Caldimonas brevitalea: one gene and its partner. The protein of the gene in region 1 interacts with the protein of each later gene in a pairwise test. Links are inferred from orthologs where the notes say so. Each region holds a gene or a part of one and is shown on either strand. Other genes may lie near its edges. The genes, in order: AAW51_RS22650 and AAW51_RS01680.

The links.
Region 2: the proteins of AAW51_RS22650 (region 1) and AAW51_RS01680 interact in binary tests that used the Escherichia coli proteins (3 or more experiments, as listed by UniProt). The link is inferred for Caldimonas brevitalea from one-to-one orthologs.

What each region holds. Positions count from the first base shown.
Region 1 is NZ_CP011371.1:5,374,989-5,378,296, forward strand. What follows is about bases 86-3,080. They hold AAW51_RS22650 (sulfate/molybdate ABC transporter ATP-binding protein), read right to left. Parts: upstream 2,106-3,080; coding sequence 1,065-2,105; downstream 86-1,064. Other genes in these bases: AAW51_RS22640 (GNAT family N-acetyltransferase), read right to left, coding at 86-278; AAW51_RS22645 (helix-turn-helix domain-containing protein), read right to left, coding at 275-868; cysW (sulfate ABC transporter permease subunit CysW), read right to left, coding at 2,102-3,007; cysT (sulfate ABC transporter permease subunit CysT), read right to left, coding at 3,032-3,080. Also shown: more of AAW51_RS22640, read right to left, coding at 1-85; more of cysT, read right to left, coding at 3,081-3,308. UniProt on the Escherichia coli protein: Part of the ABC transporter complex CysAWTP involved in sulfate/thiosulfate import. Responsible for energy coupling to the transport system.
Region 2 is NZ_CP011371.1:379,072-382,325, reverse strand. What follows is about bases 77-3,017. They hold AAW51_RS01680 (glutamate-5-semialdehyde dehydrogenase), read right to left. Parts: upstream 2,217-3,017; coding sequence 936-2,216; downstream 77-935. Other genes in these bases: AAW51_RS01675 (AEC family transporter), read right to left, coding at 2,271-3,017; queC (7-cyano-7-deazaguanine synthase QueC), read right to left, coding at 209-931; AAW51_RS01690 (LemA family protein), read right to left, coding at 77-136. Also shown: more of AAW51_RS01690, read right to left, coding at 1-76; more of AAW51_RS01675, read right to left, coding at 3,018-3,239. UniProt on the Escherichia coli protein: Catalyzes the NADPH-dependent reduction of L-glutamate 5-phosphate into L-glutamate 5-semialdehyde and phosphate. The product spontaneously undergoes cyclization to form 1-pyrroline-5-carboxylate.

The DNA of each region.
Region 1 (3,308 bases):
CGGTGAGGCTGGTTGTCGGGCAGCGACACGATCAGCTGCACCGTGCCGACGATCTGCCCTTCCGGGTCTTCGGCGACCAGCACCACCCGCTCCTGGCGCACCACGGCCTCCGCCACGCCACGCCAAAACGACATCGCCCGTTCACGTGGCAACGGCCACATGAAGCCGACCGACGCGTCGCCGTCGACACAGTCGATCAGCAGATCGGCCAAGGCCTCCACACACGCCGCGGCCTCGTTGGGGCCCAAGCGCCGTACCGTCACGTCCTCGACCTTCATGCAGTCCTCCTGGTGGGCATCGTCAAAGGCAGGGTGACCAGCGCGACGAAGTAGCGCGCCGGCCTGCGAGTGGGGTTGTGGTAGGTGATGGGCCGGTCCAGGCGCATCGCAAGGCAGTCGCCGGTCTCGAGGCGCCATGAGGTGTCGCCGACGGTCACGTCCATCACGCCGTCGATCAGCCACACCTGCTGCTGGGTGTCGACGTCGCGGAGGGTGGTCTCATAGGCCACCCGCTGCCCCGCGGGAAACACGACTTCGACCAGTTGCAGCGGCGAGGGCGCCGGCGGAGACAGGTTGCGTCGCACATAGCCCGAGGCCGGGTCGGTCCACAGCGGCTGGTCGGCCGCGCGGGCGATCGGCGACGGTGGCGAGGCCGGCGCGGGGACGTCTTCGAAGAACGACGCCAGCGTCACGCCCAACCCGGCCGACAGCTTGTCGAGCACGGTCGCGGTGGGGCTGCTCTGGCCCCGCTCGATCAGCGAAATGTTGGATCGGCTGACGCCGCTGCGCTGGGCCAGCGCGTCGAGGGAATAGCCGCGGGCCTCGCGCAGTTCGCGCACCCGCCGAGCGATGCGGTCGTTGATGTCCATGCGTCCATCATACTGGACAATCGTTTCCAGTAAAGTGACAGCATCGCCGCCGGTCCGGCCGCGCGACAGCCTGCCCGGTCTCGCAAGCGAGATGGGCAGGGTCACAAGGGATCGATGGAGAGGGGTCGCGACACGCAGCCGCAACGTCGGTGGGCGGGTCGTGCAATACCGCCGCCGCGGCAAGGCCCGCAGGGCGTCAGGCCGCCGCGTGCTCGAACCGGGTCACGCGGCGCGGCCGCAGGTGCACCGAGGCGCCCTCGTGCAGGCCCAGCTGCTCGCGCAGCCGGTGGTACTCGGCGCGCGGCAGTTCGACTTCCACATAGCTGCCATCGTCGACCCGCTTGAACTCGAGCCGGGTGTTCGGCCCGACGGTGAGGGCCTGGGCCAGCGTCACCGCCAGGGTCGTGGTGTCGGCCACGGTGACGATTTCCAGTTCATGCGGCCGCACGTAGCTCACGCCCGCATCGCCCGCAGCAGCAGCGCCCGGGGCATGGCCCAAGCGACCGTGGAAGAGATTGACGTCGCCGAGAAACTGCAGCACGAAGGGTGTGGCCGGATGGTCGTAGACCTCGTCGGGTGTGCCTTCCTGTTCGATGCGGCCGCGGTTCATCACGACCACGCGGTCGGCCACCTCCATCGCCTCGTCCTGGTCGTGCGTGACGAACACGCTGGTGACATGCATGTCGTCATGCAGCCGCCGCAGCCAGCGCCGCAGTTCCTTGCGCACCTTGGCATCGAGCGCACCGAAGGGTTCGTCGAGCAGCAACACCTTGGGCTCCACGGCCAGCGCGCGGGCCAGCGCGATACGCTGGCGCTGGCCGCCCGACAACTGGTGCGGGTAGCGGTCGGCGATCCAGTCGAGTTGCACCAGCTTCAGCAGCTCGCTCACCTTGGCGCGGATCTCGCGCTCGGGCGGGCGGGTCGCCTTGGGGCGCACGCGCAGGCCGAAGGCGACGTTTTCGAAGATGGTCATGTGCCCGAACAACGCATAGTGCTGGAACACGAAGCCGACCTGCCGATCCCGCACATCGGCAAACGTCGCGTCCTCGCCATGGAACAGCACCGACCCGCTGTCGGGCCGTTCCAGCCCAGCGATGATGCGCAACAGCGAGGTCTTGCCCGAACCCGAGGGGCCGAGCAGCGCGACCAACTCACCAGACGGAATGTCGAGATCGAGGTTGTCGCACACCACCGTCTCGCCGAAGCGCTTGTTGACGCCACGCACCTGAATACTCATGCGAATTCTCCTGCCATCTGCTTCTCGCGCCTGACGCGCTGCTCGACGGCGAACTTCAAGACCAGCGTCACCAACGCCAGGCCAGCCAACAAGGACGCCACGGCGAACGCGGCGGCGAACTGGTATTCGTTGTAGAGGATCTCGATGTGCAGCGGCATCGTGTTGGTCTGGCCGCGGATGTGGCCGGACACCACCGACACTGCGCCGAACTCGCCCATCGCCCGCGCATTGCACAAGATCACGCCATACAGCAGCGCCCACTTGACGTTGGGCAGCGTCACGCGCCAGAAGATCTGCCAGCCCGACGCCCCCAGCACCCGTGCCGCCTCTTCCTGCTCCTGCCCCTGCGCCTGCATCAACGGGATCAGCTCGCGCGCGATGAACGGAAAGGTCACGAACATCGTGGCCAGCACGATGCCCGGCACCGCGAAGATGATCTTGATGTCGTGGTCGCGCAGCCATTCGCCGAACCAGCCCTGCAGGCCGAACAGCAGCACGTAGATCAAGCCGGCGATCACCGGGCTGACCGAGAACGGCAGGTCGATCAGGGTCAGCAGCACGTTCTTGCCGCGGAAATCGAACTTGGCGATACACCAGGCGGCTGCGATGCCGAACACCAGGTTGAGCGGCAAGGAGATGGCCGCCGCCGTCAGCGTCAGCTGGATGGCCGACCAGGCGTCGGGCTCGACGATGGCCGCGAGGTAGACGTCGAGGCCCTTCTTCAGCGCCTCGTAGAACACCGACACCAACGGCACGAACAGGAACAAGGTGAGGAACAACAGCGCGACCGAGATCAGCAGCACCCGCACCCAGGGCGCTTCTTCGGTGGCCGCGCGCACCCGGGGCGGCGGCACGGCTGCGGTGACCCGCGGGGCGGGGAGCGGCAGGCTGGCGGACGTCATGGCAGGCATCTCGAACAAAAAAGCTCAACGGCCCTGGCGCTTGCGCGTCCAGGCTTGCAACATGTTGATGAACAGCAGCATCGCGAACGAGGTGACCAGCATCACCACCGCGATCGCCGTGGCCCCGGCATAGTCGTATTGCTCCAGCTTGGTGATGATCAACAGCGGGGTGATCTCCGACACCATCGGCATGTTGCCGGCGATGAAGATGACCGACCCGTACTCGCCCAGCGCACGGGCGAACGCCAACGCGAAGCCGGTCAGCAGGGCCGGCGTCAGGATCGGGAAGATCACGCGCGAG
Region 2 (3,254 bases), 5.0 Mb from region 1 along the record:
GTTTCAGCTGCACGTCGATCTGGGCAAAGGCATTGGCAATGGCGTTGCGCAAGCGCACCAGGCGGTTGTAAGCGCCCACCATCCAGAACAGCAGTACTGCGACCGCGACCCATCCCACAATCTGCGTTGTGCTCATCGCTTGTTCATCCATCAGCGGAAAGTCCCGCGACTCTACGACAGCCGCAGCACGGCTCCAAGCGGCGCCCGGCTACGGGTTGGCGTCGCGCGCCAGATAACCTTCGTAGCCGCGCCGGCGCAGTTCGCAGGCCGGGCAGCTGCCGCAACCGTGGCCCCATGGGTGGCGCTGCCCTCGCTCCCCCAGGTAGCAGGTGTGGGTGTGCTCGACGATCAACTCGTTGAGGGCATCACCCCCCAGCGTGTGCGACAAGGCCCAGGTCTGCGCCTTGTCGAGCCACATCAGCGGCGTCTCGATCACCAGCGGCCGGTCCATGCCCAGGCTCAGCGCCACCTGCAAGGCCTTGAGCGTGTTGTCGCGGCAATCGGGGTAGCCCGAGTAGTCGGTCTCGCACATGCCGCCGACCAGCACCGCGGCGCCGCGCCGGTAGGCGAGCGTCGCCGCGAAGCTCAGGAACAGCAGGTTGCGCCCGGGCACGAAGGTGTTGGGGAGGCCGCTGTCGGCCATTTCGATGGCGCGTTGCGAGGTCAGCGCGGTGTCGCTGATCTGGCCCAGCAGCGACAGGTCGAGCAGGTGGTCGGGGCCCAAACGTGCCGCCCACTTGGGAAACCGGGCCCGCAATTCGTTTAGCACCCGTGGCCGGCAGTCCAGCTCGATGCGGTGCCGCTGGCCATAGTCGAACCCCACCGTCTCGACCTGTGCATAACGCTGCAGCGCCCACGCAAGACACGCGGTCGAGTCTTGCCCGCCGGAAAACAGCACCAGTGCCGTACGACCGTCCAGTGCTGTTTGCACGTTGTCAGCTCCGCACTTCACCCTGGCCGAGCACGACGTACTTCATCGACGTCAGCCCCTCCAGCCCGACCGGGCCGCGCGCGTGGAACTTGTCGGTCGAAATGCCGATCTCGGCACCCAGGCCGTATTCGAAGCCATCGGCAAAGCGGGTCGATGCATTCACCATCACGCTGGCCGAGTCGACCTCGCGCAAGAAGCGCATCGCGTTGGGATGGTGCTCGGTCAGGATGGCGTCGGTGTGGTGCGAGCCGTAGCGGTTGATGTGCGCGATCGCCTCATCCAGGCTCTCCACCACCTTGACGCTGATGACGGGCGCCAGGTATTCCTCGGCCCAGTCCTGCTCGCTCGCGTCGGCCACCGTCGCACCCGGCAGCGGCTGCAACAGCGCCCGCGCCGCCGCATCGCAGCGCATCTCGACGCCCTTGGCGGCGAACACGGCGCCGATGCGCGGCAAGAACGCCGGCGCGATGGCCGCATGCACCAGCAGCGATTCCGCGGCGTTGCAGGGGCTGTATTTCTGCGTCTTGGCGTTGTCGGTCACCTTGACCGCCAGGTCGAGGTCGGCGCTCGCATCGACATACACGTGGCAATTGCCGTCGAGGTGTTTGATCACCGGCACCGTGGCCTCGCGGCTGATGCGCTCGATCAGCGATTTGCCGCCGCGCGGGATGATCAAATCGACATGCTCGGGCATCGAGATCAGCCGGCCGACCGCGGCACGGTCGGTGGTCTCGATCAGCTGCACGCCCTCGGCCGGCAGGCCGGCCTCACGCAGCGCCTGCTGCACCAAACGCCACAGCGCCAGGTTGGAGTGGATGGCCTCGGAGCCGCCGCGCAGCACGCAGGCGTTGCCGCTCTTGATGCCCAGCGACGACGCTTCGATGGTGACGTTGGGGCGGCTCTCGTAGATCATGCCGAACACGCCGATCGGCACCCGCATCTGGCCGACGCTGATGCCGGTGGGCCGGCGCCGCAAATTGGTGATCTCGCCCACCGGGTCGGGCAGCGCCGCGACCTGCACGCAGTTCTCGGCCATCTGCGAGATGACCTTGTCGTTCAAGCGCAGCCGGTCGACCATCGGTGCCGCCAGCCCGTTGCGCTCGGCAGCGGCGATGTCTTTGGCGTTCTCGGCCTGCAGCGTCTCGCGCTGCTCGCCGATCAGTGCGGCCAGCCGCAGCAGCGCGCCATTCTTCGCAGCCGTCGACGCGGCCGCCATCTGCGTGGCGGCGGCCCGGGCGGCGGCGCCCACATGGGCCATGTAGGCCTGGATGTCGGTGGAGGTCATGGGCGAGATTGTCGCAAACCCGGCGGCCGGGCGCAGCGGGGCGGTCGGCGGCGCCTACAAGGCCGCCGCCAGCGTCAGCCACAGCGGCGCGCCCAGCACGAAGCCCAGCGTCGAGACGACGATGGCGGCGGTGGTCTCGCCCTCCTGCGTGCGGTAGCGCTGCGCAAACATCAGCGCATTGCTGCCGGTGGGCAGGGCCGCCGCCATCACGATCACCGTCAACGGCAGGCCGTCGAGCCCGGCGGCGTAGCGCCCGACCAGCAGCACCAGCAGCGGCAGGGCGAGCAGCTTGGCGGCGGCCAAGGTCGCGGCGCTGGTCGCAGCGCCCTGAAGACCGTAATGCGCGAGCGACATGCCGATGCCGACCAGACACACCGGCACCACCGCCTCGCCCAGCATCTGCAGCACGCCGTCGACCGGTTCGGCGATCGGCCAGCCGGTCAGGTTCCAGGCCAGGCCGGCCAGCACCGGCAGCACCACCGGGTGGATCACGGTGTTGCGCACCGTCAGCCCCAGCATGCGGCGGAGGTCCGCGCGGCTGCCCTGTTCGCGCGCGGCCGCCTTGGCCACGTCCAGCTCGACCAGCACGGTCACGACCGACAGCAGCGTCAGGGCATGCACGCTGACGATGGCCAGGTGAATCGACAGCCCGCGCTCGCCGAACAGCGCAGCGGCCATCGGGATGCCGAGTTGCGCGGTGTTGCCGAAGGTCGCAGTGATCGCGCGCACGCCGGGGCCGGCCGGTGCGAGCGGGCCGCCGCGATACCGCTGCCACGCGTACACGGCCACCATCCAGGCAGTGGCCGGCACGAAAAAGGCGGCCAGCGTCGACCACGGCAGGGTGGCGACGTCGATACGGGCGGTGGTGCGGAACAACAGCGCCGGCGCGAACAGGAAAAACGCGACGTTGGACAATGCCCGCGCCGCCTCGCCGCCGCCGAAAAAGCGCATCCGCCCGGCGCCCCAGCCGAGCGCGACGACCGAGAAGATGGCAAAGAGCTTGAAGAACACGACGCTGGACATGCGTTGAGTATCGCG